3 regions of the Weissella tructae genome follow, and region 2 is predicted to be linked to each of the others. Evidence: predicted binding sites of a transcription regulator. Region 2 holds the regulator's gene; each other region holds the start of a gene.

Region 1 (4,985 bases), 170 kb from region 2:
GCCAATTTCAGATGCACAATTATTAACCTTGGTGCAAAGATTAGAACCATTAGTGCGTGCGCAAGATGTTGCACATCCTGGTTTTGAATTAACTGAGTTTGAAATTGTAACGGTCTTGATGTTTATGTACTTTGAACAGATGCCTGTAGATGTGGTGATTTTAGAAGTTGGGATTGGTGGGATGTGGGATAGTACCCAGATTATCGCCGATAAACTAGCAGCTGTGATCACTTCGGTGTCATATGATCATATGCATGTGTTAGGGGATACGCTTACTGAAATTACCCAGCAAAAAGCCGATATTATTGCGCCGGGTAAGCCAGTGATTGTGGGGGATTTACCACAAGAGGCGTTAACGGTTGTGCAAGATATTGCTCAGAAGCGTGATAGTGATCTATATGTTTACGGTCAATCATTTGGCATGAGGACAGTAGATCATCAATTAACGTATGTGATAGATCAGCATAAGCTACCGGTGCAGTTAAACCTGAATGGTCAGTATCAAATTGGTAATGCGGCTGTGGCGATTAAAACCGTACAAACAGTAGCGCCGATGTTAGGGGTTACGATTGCAGATGCGGCGATTCAAGAAGGCTTACGGCATGTCATTTGGCCCGCTAGATTTGAAACTGTGGCAGACCATCCTTTGGTGATTGTAGATGGGGCCCATAATGTCGCTGGGATTGATGCCTTGGTTCAAACACTGCGTAGCTCATACGGTGATAAAACCGTTGGGATTGTTTTTAGCGCATTAGCTGATAAACATTTCGAACAAATGCTACGCCATTTATTAGCGGAAACCAATCTGAAAATTGTTGTTGTGCCGTTTACAGCGCCAGGAAGCCGACAAGCGATTGCTGGCTTACCATTTACGCATCCACGATTAACATGGGGGGATGACTGGCAAACAGCATTGAAGAGCTTACAAGCGCAAACGGATATGACGGTGATAACGGGCTCTTTGTATTTCGTTTCGGAAGTACGACAACAGTTCAAATAAGGCGTGACCAGTTAGTTAATGAATTGGAAACATATAAGATATAAAAATATAGGATGAAAAAATGATTATTTTACAAGCAAGTGATGTAACGCGTCGCTTTAACGGTGTGACATTCTTTGAACACCTTTCGATGCAAATTCAAGATAAAGGGCGTGTCGGTCTAGTTGGTCGTAACGGGGCTGGAAAGTCAACGCTATTGAAAATGATTACGGGTGAAACGACACCGGATGAAGGTGAAATATCTCGTAAAAAAGGACTACGTGTGGCTTATTTGGCACAAAATTCAGGTCTAGATTCAACATTGTCTGTGTACAATGAAATGCGTGAAGTCTTTGCCGACGTGATTGCATTAGAAACTAAAATGCGTGAAGTTGAAACGGCTATGGCTAATGTGACAGATTATGAAGGTGAAGCCTATCAACGTTTGTTAACAGATTATGACCAAATGCAATATGATTTTAAAGAGAAAAATGGTTATGGTTATGAAGCCACGATTCGTAGTGTCTTACATGGATTTGGTTTTGATGAGTCGTTTTATGACCGTAAAATTGATTCATTGTCTGGAGGACAACGTACACGTTTGGCAATTGCAAAGCAATTGTTAGAAACGCCTGATTTGTTGATTTTAGACGAACCAACTAACCATTTGGATATGGAAACATTAGCTTGGTTAGAACAATACTTGCAAAATTATAATGGGGCTTTGTTGGTGGTTTCCCATGATCGTTATTTCTTAGATCGTGTCGTTAACGAAATTTATGACATGCATTCTGGTCAATTGGATCACTACATTGGAAACTACAGTCGCTTTATGGAATTGAAAGCCCAAAAGATTCTTGGTGAACAAAAAGCTTACGATAAGCAACAAGAAGAGATTGCTAAGTTAGAAGACTTTGTGCAAAAGAATATTGTCCGTGCTTCAACGACGAAGCGTGCGCAATCACGTCGTAAGCAATTGGAGCGCATGGAAAAGATTGAAGCACCACAAAATGAATCGGGTGTTGCGCGTATTACGTTTGCGGCCGAAGAAGACTCAGGTAATGAAGTGATTCGTATGGCTGACGGAAAAATTGGTTATGGGCCAACGGAAATATTGGCTAAGAATGTGAACCTTGAAGTTGATAAGCAACATGCGGTCGCCTTAGTTGGGCCAAATGGAGTTGGAAAATCAACATTGATTAAGACCTTGCTAGATCGTTTGCCTTTGTTGGGTGGCACAATGCGTATTGGCTCAAGTGTCACGGTTGGTTACTATGATCAAGAACAACAAGTCCTTGATGAAAACAAGACAGTGATTAACACAATTTGGGATGCCCATCCATTGATGCCTGAAAAGGACGTCCGTACGATTCTAGGATCATTTATGTTCAGTGGTGAAGCCGTTGATAAAAAAGTGTCATCACTATCAGGTGGTGAACGTGCGCGTTTATTGCTGACAAAATTGTCGTTAGAAAAAGCAAATTGTTTGATTCTGGACGAACCAACGAATCACTTGGATATTGATTCTCGTGAAGTGTTGGAAACAGCTTTGAACGAATACAATGGAACTATTTTCTTTGTTTCGCACGACCGTTACTTTATTAATTCAGTTGCGTCTGAAATTATTGAATTGACAGCCGATGGCACAACTTTCTTTGATGGGGACTATGACTACTATCTAGAAAAGCGAGTTGCCAATAAGCAAGCCGAAGAAGCAGTGGCAGTAGATGAACCATCTGAAGCAGTCTTGAGTAATCAAGAACGTAAAGAACGTCAGAAAGCACAACGCAAGCTGGAACGTGAATTAGCAGACGTTGAAAAGCAAATGACCGCAATTGAGACACGCTTAGCTGAAATCGATACAGAAATGAATGCCCCTGAATTGGCGCAAGATGTGTATCAATTGACGCAATTGTCTGAAGAAAGTGCCCGTTTAAACACAGAAAATGAAGAATTAGAAGAGCGTTGGACTGAGCTTTCAATGACCTTGGAAGAGTTTTAAGCAGTTCCGATAAAAAAGCATCCTAATCGAGTGGGATGCTTTTTTATTTGCGCTAAATATGATATGATAGTTATGTTGAATTGGCACTTAGATAACGAGAGTGCTAATAAAAAATTGTGGAGGACATCATTATGTTAAAGCCTTTAGGAGATCGTGTTGTTTTGCGTTTGGCGCAAGAAACTGAACAATCAGTGGGTGGTATCTTGTTAGCCTCAAATGCACAAGAAAAGTCAATCGTGGGAACTGTTGTGGCAGTATCTGAGCACACAATGGGTGATTTGACTGCACCACAAGGAATTGTGGTTGGTGATGAAGTATTGTTTGATCAATACGCTGGGACACAAATTGTTGTTGATGGCGAAGATCTATTGGTCTTGCATGCTAAGGACATCATTGGTGTGCTTTAAGCCAAACAGCAATTAAGCGACTTAAATATAAATCATTTAAAAAGATAAAAAACAGAATATAAAAGGGGAAAAGACATGGCTAAAGATATTAAATTTGCTGAAGATGCACGTTCAAAGATGCAAATCGGTGTGGACAAGTTAGCGAACACAGTTAAGACAACAATTGGTCCTAAGGGACGTAATGTGGTCTTAGAACAAGCATATGGTGCACCAACCATTACAAATGATGGTGTTACAATTGCGAAGGCCATTGAATTAGAAGACCACTTTGAAGACATGGGTGCTAAGTTAGTTGCCGAAGTTGCATCAAAGACAAACGACATTGCAGGAGATGGAACAACAACTGCGACTGTTTTGGCCCAAGCCATTGTGAACGAAGGGATGAAGAACGTAACAGCTGGTGCTAATCCAGTTGGCGTTCGTCGTGGAATTGAAACAGCAACCGCTACAGCTGTAAAGGCATTGCACGAAATGTCTAAGACCGTTTCGTCTAAGGAAGAAGTGGCGCAAGTTGCGTCTATTTCAGCTGCTAATGCTGAAGTTGGTGATTTGATTGCTGAAGCAATGGACAAGGTTGGTAACGACGGTGTCATTACGATTGAAGAATCAAAGGGTATCGAAACAACATTGGATGTTGTGGAAGGTATGCAATTTGATCGTGGTTACTTGTCACAATACATGGTTACTGACGAAGATAAGATGGAAGCAGCACTTGAAAATCCATACATCTTGATTACTGATAAGAAAATCAACAACATTCAAGATATCTTGCCATTATTGCAAAGTGTTGTTGAACAAGGACGTGCCCTATTCATCATTGCGGATGATATTGCTGGGGAAGCCTTGCCAACATTGGTTTTGAACAAGATGCGTGGAACATTCAACGTTGTTGCGGCGAAGGCACCTGGCTTTGGTGACCGTCGTAAGGACTTGTTGGCAGATATTGCCATCCTAACTGGGGGAACTGTTATTACAGATGACCTTGGTCTAGGTTTGAAGGATGCAACTTTGGCACAATTGGGACAAGCAGCTAAGGTAAATGTTACCAAGGATGCAACAACAATTGTTGAAGGTGCTGGGGCAAAGGATGCGATCGCTGAACGTGTTGACATGTTGAAGAAGCAAATCAGCCAAACAACATCTGACTTTGATCGTGAAAAGTTGCAAGAACGTTTGGCTAAGCTAGCAGGTGGTGTTGCCGTGATTAACGTTGGGGCAGCTACAGAAACAGAATTGAAGGAACGTAAGTACCGTATTGAAGATGCTTTGAATGCGACACGTGCGGCCGTTGAAGAAGGTTTCGTGCCCGGTGGGGGAACTGCATTGGTGAACGCCATTACAGCCGTAGACGCCTTGTCAGAGACTGGTGACATCCAAACGGGTATTAACATTGTTAAGCGTGCCTTGGAAGAACCTGTTCGTCAAATTGCTGAAAATGCTGGTTTGGAAGGATCAGTTATTGTGAACAAGTTGAAGGAACAAACACCAGGAATTGGTTACAATGCTGGGGATGATACTTGGGTTGATATGATTCAAGCTGGTATCGTGGACCCAACTAAGGTAACGCGTTCTGCGCTACAAAATGCGGCTTCTGTCG
Region 2 (4,985 bases):
CATCCTTCAACGCGTTCTTAACAGGCGCTTCGGCACGCGCAACCAAGTCAGCAGTCATTTGGTTGAATTGGCTACGTGACAAAGTCAATTGCACGTGCAATGGACCAGCATCAGTTGCTGTAATAAATGGCAAGTCGATTTGTGCTTCGTTTGATGAAGACAAAGTCTTCTTAGCAGTTTCAGCTGCATCCTTCAAACGTTGCAAAGCCAACTTATCATCGCGCAAGTCTACGCCGTTATCCTTCTTGAATTCTTCAGCAATCCAGTCGATAACCTTTTGGTCAAAGTCGTCACCACCAAGGTGTGTGTCACCGTTAGTTGACAATACTTCAAAGACACCGTCTCCCAATTCAAGGATAGAAACGTCAAATGTTCCACCACCCAAGTCGTAGACCAAAATCTTTTCGTCCTTTTCATCATTTTCCATTCCGTAAGCCAAAGCTGCGGCTGTTGGTTCGTTAATGATACGTTCAACTTCAAGACCGGCAATCTTACCAGCATCCTTAGTAGCTTGACGTTGGGCGTCGTTAAAGTAAGCAGGTACTGTAATAACAGCCTTTTCTACTTTTTCACCCAAGTAGTCTTCTGCGTAACCCTTTAGGTATTGCAAAATCAAAGCTGAGATTTCTTGTGGTGAGTAATCCTTACCAGCAGCTGAAACCTTGTAACCAGCTTCTCCCATGTGTGACTTGATTGATGCAATCGTGTCTGGGTTTGTAATCGCTTGACGCTTAGCAGTATCACCTACCAAGATTTCGTCGTTCTTAAATGACACAACAGATGGTGTTGTACGTCCACCGTTAGGGTTAGTAACGATCTTAGCGGCGTCACCTTCCATCACAGCAACAGCTGAATTTGTAGTTCCTAAATCAATTCCAATAATCTTTGACATAATGATATGCTCCTTTATTTTCGTAATTTAATGTTTGTAATAATTAACCTTAGTTGTAAACTGCAACCATGGCTGGACGAATCACACGATCCTTCAACAAGTAACCCTTTTGCAAAACTTGGGCAATTGTATCCGCTGGGTGATCATCATCAGCTGGTACAGATTGAATCGCTTGGTGATGGTTAGGGTCAAATGCGCCCCCAACTTCTCCAACAGCTACGATTTCATGTGCAGCCATTGCATCAACCAAAGTCTTCAAGACCATGTCTACACCTGTCTTAATTTGTTGCGCCGCTGCATCGTCAGCTTCAACTTGCAAGGCACGTTCCAAATTATCGATGGCAGGTAAGACATCAGTCGCCAACTTTTGGTTGGCGTATTTCAATGATTGGGCTTGTTCCTTAGCCAAACGCGTCTTCATGTTTTGCATTTCAGCTTGGTTACGTAGAAGCTTTTCTTCCGCTTCAGCCAATTGTGCTTTTAGTTCAGCAGTTTCATCAACGGCTTCTTCCAACACTGCATCCACAACTTCTTCTTCAGTTGCTGCGTCCAAAATTTCAACTTCTTCAACTTCACTATGTTGCTCAGTCATCTCAACACCTCTTTTCCTTTTAGTTTAATAATATTCACGCAATTGTGCTTTGACCCCTTCACGGAATTGCTCAAGCGCTTCTGTGGTTTGGCCATACATCATTGCGGTTGGCCCAATTAGAGCCAATGCGCCTAGCCCATGGCCAGGAACATCAAATGTCGTTGATAACAAACTATATTGTTGTAACAACGTTTGGTCATTTTCACGTCCAATGTTAATTGTGATTTGTCCCGGCATATGATCCACCAATTGGCGCATCGCTTGCGGAGACTCAATTAACTCATACACTCGCTTAACATGTTGCGGACTCACTTGATCAGAAAAATCTAACATGTTCAACCTGCCACCGATGAAGACATCATCACGAACAGTCCGTGCTAATACATCCCCAAATAGTTGCAAAAAAGCAACTGGCGTGCGAATCACACGCGCTGTTTTCATCGGGTAATCACTCGCAATCGTGGCCAATACATCACTGATTAACTGACCCACTAACGTTTGATTAATATATTGCACCATGTTGTCTAATTCATGAATGTCCATATCAGGTGGTAACCTGAAACTCTGACTTGTCACTTCACCATCATTTGTCACAATGATTGCCATGACTTGCTGTCCATCCAAAGGAACTAGACGAAATCCTGATAAACGATTCCCCCGCGATTCTGGCTTTAATGCCATCACCGTATAACCTGTTAACTGCGCTAGTTCTTCAACCGCACTCGCTAACACGTCATCAACTTGTTGAAAGTTTCGTGAAAACGCACGTTGCATCGCTTCAGATATAGGTCTATCTGCCACATGTTGCGGTAAAAGCGCATCAACATAGTGACGATATCCCGCTTCTGCTGGAATACGTCCAGAAGAGGTATGTTCTTTTTCAATGAAGCCTAAGCGTTCGAGCACAGCCATTTCATTACGAACCGTGGCCGAACTTACATTTAATTGCAATTCTTCAACTAAGACTTTCGAACCGACCGCCTTACCTGTTTGCACATAATTGCGAATTATCGCCGTTAAAATTAATGCTTGTCTTTCAGCTAACATCACACACCTCCTTGTTAGCACTCTTGTACACCTCTTGCTAACATCCTCTATATTACAGACTTATAAGTTCCTTGTCAACCTTTTTAGCACTCTTTAACAACGAGTGCTAAAACAAACTAAAAAAGAGAATCTACCCAATGGATAGACTCTCTTTTATATTGATTGATTAAATATTCACGCGACCTGCTTTAGTTTCAAACCAAACAAAATCCTTGTTTAGCTTAGCACCATACCAGATAGTTCCATCTTCATCGACAAATTGCTTTGTCACATGCAAAATTTCCTTATCAACAGCTGGGCGCAAAACCTTTGTATCTACAGGCATACCTTTTACTTCTTTATATAGATCATCTTCACGCTTTGTTTGATCAAAAATGAAATCAAATTTAACGTTTTGCACAACGGCACTTGATTCTTCTGACATCTTTCCAGATGTTTCCTTCACTTGAGATTCAGAAGAAGTACGCTTTTGTTGTTCTGATGACGTTGCTGATGAACTAGATGACATCACCTTTGATGATGTCTCTTTCTTCACAGAAGCAGGCGTTTCTGAAGAAGCTTCAACCATTGCCTTCTTCGCTACAGGCGCAATCTTTACAGCATTGGCATCAAACCAAACCTTTTGCCCATTCACTGTTCCATAGAACCATGTCACACCATTGTTAACCATTTGCTTGTCAACCTTAACAGTTACACCATGCTTCGCCTTACCAACATCCTTTGAGCTAGCAAATCCATATGGTGCTGTCGTATACAAACTGTCCTTACGTCCAGTTTGGTTAAACACATAGTTCTTATTCACAGCTGTTTGCTTCACATCTTGCACTTTTAGAACAGAACCTGAAAGTGAATCAAACCAAACCTTACGTCCGTTGATTTGTCCGTAATACCAGACAACACCGGTATTTGACTTGTGTTGCTTTTCAACCCATACAAGGCGGTTATTTGGAATCCATCCAGCTGACTTAGAACCAGCATATCGGAATGGCGCATTTTCAAACATACCGTCACGACGAGTTGATTGGTTTGTTACGAAGTACTTGCTTACCTTCGTAGTTGTTAATGGTGCAACCGGTAGATTAACAGCCTTAGAATCAAACCAAACCTTTTGACCATTAACTGTTCCATAGAACCACGTTACGCCGTTATTAACGATTTGCTTCTCTACCTTAACAGATGCATCATGCTTTGGCTTACCAACATCCTTTGAACCAGCAAATCCGTATGGCGCAGTAGTGTACAAGCTATCCTTACGTCCGTTTTGGTTAAAGACATACGTCTTGTTCACCGTTGTTTGTGTGACGTCTTGTACCTTTAATACAGAACCTGAAAGTGAGTCAAACCAGACCTTACGTCCATTAATTTCTCCGTAATACCAGATAGAACCAGTCTCTGACTTATGTTGCTTTTCAACCCACACAAGACGGTTATTTGGAATCCATCCAGCTGACTTAGAACCAGCATATCGGAATGGCGCATTTTCAAACATACCATCACGACGACTTGATTGGTTCGTTACGAAGTACTTACTTACCTTCGTAGTAGCTAGTGCCGTAGAAGGCAACTTAACGGCCTTGGCATCAAACCAAACCTTTTGACCATTAACTGTTCCATAGAACCATGTTACGCCATCATTGACCATTTGCTTGTCTACCTTAACAGAGACACCTTGCTTTGCCTTACCAACATCCTTTGAACCAGCAAATCCGTATGGCGCAGTGGTATACAAGCTGTCCTTGCGTCCATTTTGATCAAACTCGTATGTCTTGTTGACAGACGTTTGCTTCACATCTGATTCACGTAGCAATGATCCTGAAAGCGCATCAAACCATACATACTTACCGTTAATCTTTGCATAATACCAAGTTACACCATTGGCAGCTTTTTCACGCTTTTCAATCCACACAATTTGTCCATCTGGTACACGTCCAGCCCCTTTGGCTCCTTCATATCCATATGGCGCCGTCGTAAACATCCAATCATTACGTCGGCTTTGGTCAAACTTGAAGTAAGACTTATATACAGTTGGCTTTGGCTTTGGCTTAGGTTTTGGCTTACTTGCTGATGAACCACCGCTCATCGTTCCAGCATAATCAATATTCGCATCAAATGTTCCGCGAACATTTGGGAAATGCATATTACTATTAAATTGCCACATCCCTACATCGGTATGCCACAAAGAATCCTTGCTTGGTGTAAATGGATATGAGGCCATCCACACATTTTTCTTACCAAAACTAGCTGTACTCAAACCTGATTCTGTTGCGTATGAACCATACGTATATAGAATATTATTTGTGTATCCCGCACCAGCTACACCTGCACGGAAAGCCTTAGTATGAGTATTTACTTTCCCATTTAAGTTGGCGTACTTAACTTGAGGTTCTTCTAGATCGTCCGCCATTGGTGTGTTAGTTGGCAATCCTAATTCCTTAGCAAATTGCGCAAAATAAC
Region 3 (4,985 bases), 260 kb from region 2:
TATTTACCTCCAAAAAAAGCCACCCGAAGGCGGCTAAGTGAATGGGTTAGCCTTCTTGTGCAACAAGTTGTGCTAATTCGTGGTTGTGTGAGTAGTCAACGGGGATGTCGATAACAACGGGTCCTTCTGTTGCGAATGCTTCATCCAAGACAGCGTCTAGTTGATCAGGTGTTTCAACACGTAATCCCTTAGCACCCATTGATTCGGCAAACTTAACGATGTCGATTGGGGCCAATTGGATTCCGGCTGACTTTCCGTCATACTTCTTTTCTTCTTGGAACTTAACCATGTCGTAACGGTGATTGTCATTCCAAACCAAACTAACTGTGTTCAACTTCATTTCAACAGCAGTGGCCAATTCTTGACCTGAGAAGAAGAATCCACCGTCACCAGAAACAGAAATTGCCTTAGCATTTGGACGAACCATCGCCGCAACCATCGCCCATGGTAATCCAACACCAAGTGTTTGCATACCATTTGAAATCAAGAAGTGACGTGGGACGAATGACTTGAAGTGACGTGCCATCCAGATGTAGTGTGATCCAATGTCAGAAGCCACAGTCATATCATCTGTAACACGTTCTTGTAGCGCCTTAACGATGCTCAATGGGTGGTTTAGATGTGCTTCAGCAGGTGTGTATGTTTCGTTATCAGAATCGTGCAATTGTTGCTTTGTCTTAGCCAAAGTTGCCTTAGCTTCATCACCCAAGACGTAACCAGCAATAACTGACTTCAATGAATCTAATGTATCAGCGATTGTTCCAACAAGTTGACGTTCAGGTACGTAGTGGTTATCGATTTGTGCAAAGGCAGTATCGATTGTCACGATCTTTAGATCGTTGTTAGCATTCCAGTTACGTGGTTCGTATTCGATGGCATCGTAACCAACTGTAATAACCAAGTCAGATTCAGCCAACAATTGGTCACCTGGTTGGTTGTGGAACAAACCAATACGACCAAAGAATGTTGAAGGTTCTAGTTCACGTGAGATAACTCCAGCCCCTTGGAATGTTTCTACAACGGGTAGGTTTGTTTGTTCTAGCAAGCTACGCAATGAAGCAACTGTGTCATCATCTGAACCACGTTGTCCAACAAGGATAACTGGCAACTTAGCAGCCTTTACTTGTTCTGCTAACCAAGCGATATCGTTGGTGTGGGCAGCACCCATCTTAGGTGCGTTAAATACTTGTAATGGCTTAGCTGTAATCACAGCATCATCAACGTCTTGTGGAATTGATACGAAAGCCGCTCCGGGCTTTGGTCCAGTTGCAGCAACAAAGGCGTTAGCCAAGATTTCTGAAATGTTTTCAGGGTCTTGAACTTCAACAGAGTAGTTTGTCACAGGCTTGAAAATCGCAACTGAGTCAGTGCTTTGGTGTGTCAAGCGGTACAAGTCCTTACGAGGTACTTGTCCACCGATGGCCAAAACAGGATCTCCTTCAGCGGTAGCTGTCATCAAACCAGTCACAAGGTTACCAACTCCTGGTCCAGAAGTCGCAATCATTGCACCCGGCTTACGTGTAATACGTGCAAAACCTTGGGCCATGAAAGCCGCGTTTTGTTCATGACGAACAACGACTAGTTCAGGTGAAACAGTTCCTTCTTCTGGGTGTTCCAATCGTTCGAATAGGCGGTCAATCTTGGCTCCTGGAATTCCAAAAACCAAATCAACACCGTGGTTGTTAAGACTGTCGACGATTAGGTCAGCACCGTATTGTTGTGAATCAGACATGTGTAAATACTCCTTTGTTTCTTTAACTAACTAATATAGCGAATAAACACATTGTACACCTAAACGCCACAAAATGAAGTATTATTTTTAAAAAATAATAAATAAATGAGTTTATTTAACATATTTAAAAAGACGAAAGTGCGTATTTGAAGAATTATAAATTGTGACAGGCGATAGTTTGTTAGAATAGTAGATGTAAGTAGTTACTATAAATAAGGAGGTGGTTGAATGGATATGGAAATGATTGAAGCACAACCTGAAGGTGGATTTAAAAGGGTGGTGACACCTATACCACTTTTGGGTGAGCATGATGTCTTAGTGCAAGTTAAGGCAACTGGCTTGAATCCAATTGATGGGAAGCAACGTACCGTTATTGAGAAACCTAAGGTTTTGGGATTTGATGCAGTCGGGATTGTTGCGCAAGTAGGCGCATCAGTACAAGCCTTTCAACCTGGGGATCGTGTTTTTTATAGTGGAGACATTGCACGACCGGGAAGTTTAGCAAATTATCAACTTGTTCGTGAAGAGATTATGGCGCTAGCGCCACAAAATCTAACAGACGTTGAAGCAGCGACGATTCCGTTAACCTTTTTAACAGCCTATGAATTGTTGGTTGATAAATTCGGATTAGTCGCACGTGAAGGTGCGGCTACTGGGCAGACACTATTTATTGTTAATGGCGCTGGTGCAGTTGGTCGTGTCATGACACAACTCGCAAAATGGATGGGGATGCAAGTCATTGCAACTGCATCTACAGTGGAAAGTCAGAATATGGTTCGTGCGAATGGTGCGGATTATGTTGTGAATCATTATGAAGACTACTTACAAGAACTAAAAGAAAATGGTTGGACAGATATTCCGTATATCGCACTATTACATGAACCAAATCGACATTTTGCCAAGGTTGCGGAATTAATCGCACCTTTTGGTCATATTGGGATGATTGTTGCGCCTGATGGGCCTGTGGATATTGGCTTAGTAAAAAATAAGTCTGTTTCATTAGATTGGGAATTTATGTTTGTCAAAGCATCGAATGAACTATTAATGGAGACACAAGGTGCTGCATTGGCGCTAGCTGCTGAATTAAGTGGTGCTGATATTATTACGCCATATGTTGGAGACGTGTTTGCTATTTCTGATATTAATAGTATTGAAGAGGTTTTTATTTATATGGACAATAGTGAGACGTATGGCAAGGCTGTAATTCGTCGGGTCGATTAGTTTTAAGCGAACTTTATGAGTTATTTGGACGGTTAAAGTTGTTTGGTCAAAAAAGGTTTAACGTTTTTGGATTTCTTGTGTAACGTTTATGTTACAGTACGATTAAAAATATTTCTTAAAAACTTGCACTCTAACAATTAGAGTGCTAATATAGATATATGGAATTGGATATAAAATAAATTCCAGTAAGATTTACTTTAAACAAACAAGTACAATACTAAAAATGAATATGGAGGGTGTTATTATGGCACAAGACAATTTTGGATTTTCAGATTTTGACGATATTTTTCGGATGATGAATGATGACATTGCACGTCAACAACGAATGTCTCGTCAACAACCTCAACCACAAATGCGACAACAACAAATGCGAAGCCAACAACAGGTTCCGCAACAAGAACAAGGACTATTAGATCAATATGGAATCAACATGACTGAGGAGGCTCGTCGAGGTAATTTTGATCCCGTGATTGGTCGTGATGATGAAATTCAACGAACGATTGAAATTTTGAATCGTCGTAGCAAGAACAATCCCGTATTAATCGGTGAACCTGGGGTCGGTAAGACGGCTGTGGTTGAAGGTTTGGCACAAGCGATTGTGAATGCGAAAGTACCAGCTAAATTACAAGATAAAGAAGTGATTCGTTTGGACGTTGTGTCACTTGTTCAAGGAACTGGTGTACGTGGAGAATTTGAAGAGCGTATGCAAAAGTTAATGGACGAAGTTTCACAACGAAAGGATGTTATTCTATTCATTGATGAAATCCATGAAATTATGGGTGCTGGTGGCACAGGTGAAGGTTCAATGGATGCTGGTAATATTTTGAAGCCAGCATTAGCACGTGGTGATTTCCAACTATTGGGAGCCACAACATTGAACGAATACCGTCAAATTGAAAAGGACGGTGCGATTGCACGTCGTTTCCAACCAGTTATGGTGGATGAACCAACAACCGAAGAAGCCAATTTGATTTTGAAGGGCTTGGCACCTCGTTATGCGGAATACCATAAGGTAACTTATTCTGATGGTGCCTTGGAAGCTGCTGTTGATCTATCAAATCGTTACATTACAGATCGTTACTTGCCAGACAAGGCGATTGACTTGATGGACGAAGCCGGATCTGTAAAGAACCTATCTGTGAAGATTGGTGACCCAAAGGAAATCGAAAAGAAGATTCAAGAAGCAGATAATAAGAAGATGGAAGCCGCCAATGAGGAAGACTTTGAAAAGGCTACTTATTGGAAGGACCAGGTTAACCAATTAACACTTCAATTAGAATCAATTAAGAGCCAAAAGCCACAAAATGAAGCTGCAACAACTGTCACAAAGCGTGATATTGAAAAGGTTGTGGAACAAAAGACTGGTATTCCAGTTGGTGAATTAGCAGAATCAGAACAAACACAACTTAAGAATTTGGATAAGGACTTAGCCGCACATGTTATTGGGCAAGATGAAGCGACTGAACGTGTAGCACGTGCTATCCGTCGTAACCGTGTCGGATTTAATAAGTCTGGTCGTCCAATTGGAAGTTTCTTGTTTGCTGGACCAACTGGGGTTGGAAAGACTGAAACAGCAAAGCAACTAGCCAAGGAATTATTTGGAACTGATGAAAATATGATTCGTTTTGACATGTCTGAGTACATGGAGAAGCATTCCGTTTCTAAGTTGATTGGTGCGCCAGCAGGATACGTTGGTTATGAAGAGGCTGGACAATTGACGGAAGCAGTTCGTCGTCATCCTTACTCACTTGTCCTATTGGATGAGGTTGAAAAGGCACATCCAGATGTTATGAATATGTTCCTACAAATTTTGGACGACGGTCGTTTAACAGACGCCCAAGGGCATGTTGTTTCCTTTAAGGACACGATTATCATCATGACATCAAATGCAGGACAAGCTGGTTTTGATCCAGAAGATGAAGATCAACCAGATTTGATGACACGTTTGGCACCATACTTTAAGCCAGAATTCTTAAACCGTTTTGATGCAATTGTTGAATTCAGTCCATTGAGTAAAGATAACCTACTACAC

What was found. The regulator HrcA, encoded in region 2, represses chaperone genes, less so after heat shock. The targets are predictions, from matches to a motif close to TTAGCACTCNNNNNNNNNGAGTGCTAA.
Region 1: WS08_RS04960 (co-chaperone GroES) is a predicted target of HrcA. The motif match lies at 3,062-3,088, and genes of this name have one in related genera.
Region 3: WS08_RS05425 (ATP-dependent Clp protease ATP-binding subunit) is a predicted target of HrcA. The motif match lies at 3,076-3,102, and genes of this name have one in related genera.

What each region holds. Positions count from the first base shown of each region.
Region 1 covers NZ_CP007588.1:1,018,150-1,023,134, reverse strand. The annotation lists gene WS08_RS04970 (bifunctional folylpolyglutamate synthase/dihydrofolate synthase) at 1-1,000, shown strand, start outside; gene WS08_RS04965 (ABC-F family ATP-binding cassette domain-containing protein) at 1,062-2,981, shown strand; gene WS08_RS04960 (co-chaperone GroES) at 3,113-3,388, shown strand; gene groL (chaperonin GroEL) at 3,464-4,985, shown strand, end outside.
Region 2 covers NZ_CP007588.1:850,038-855,022, forward strand. The annotation lists gene dnaK (molecular chaperone DnaK) at 1-892, opposite strand, end outside; gene grpE (nucleotide exchange factor GrpE) at 942-1,484, opposite strand; gene hrcA (heat-inducible transcriptional repressor HrcA) at 1,509-2,531, opposite strand; gene WS08_RS06775 (GH25 family lysozyme) at 2,698-4,985, opposite strand, start outside.
Region 3 covers NZ_CP007588.1:1,111,593-1,116,577, reverse strand. The annotation lists gene alsS (acetolactate synthase AlsS) at 47-1,732, opposite strand; gene WS08_RS05430 (alcohol dehydrogenase catalytic domain-containing protein) at 1,961-2,953, shown strand; gene WS08_RS05425 (ATP-dependent Clp protease ATP-binding subunit) at 3,198-4,985, shown strand, end outside.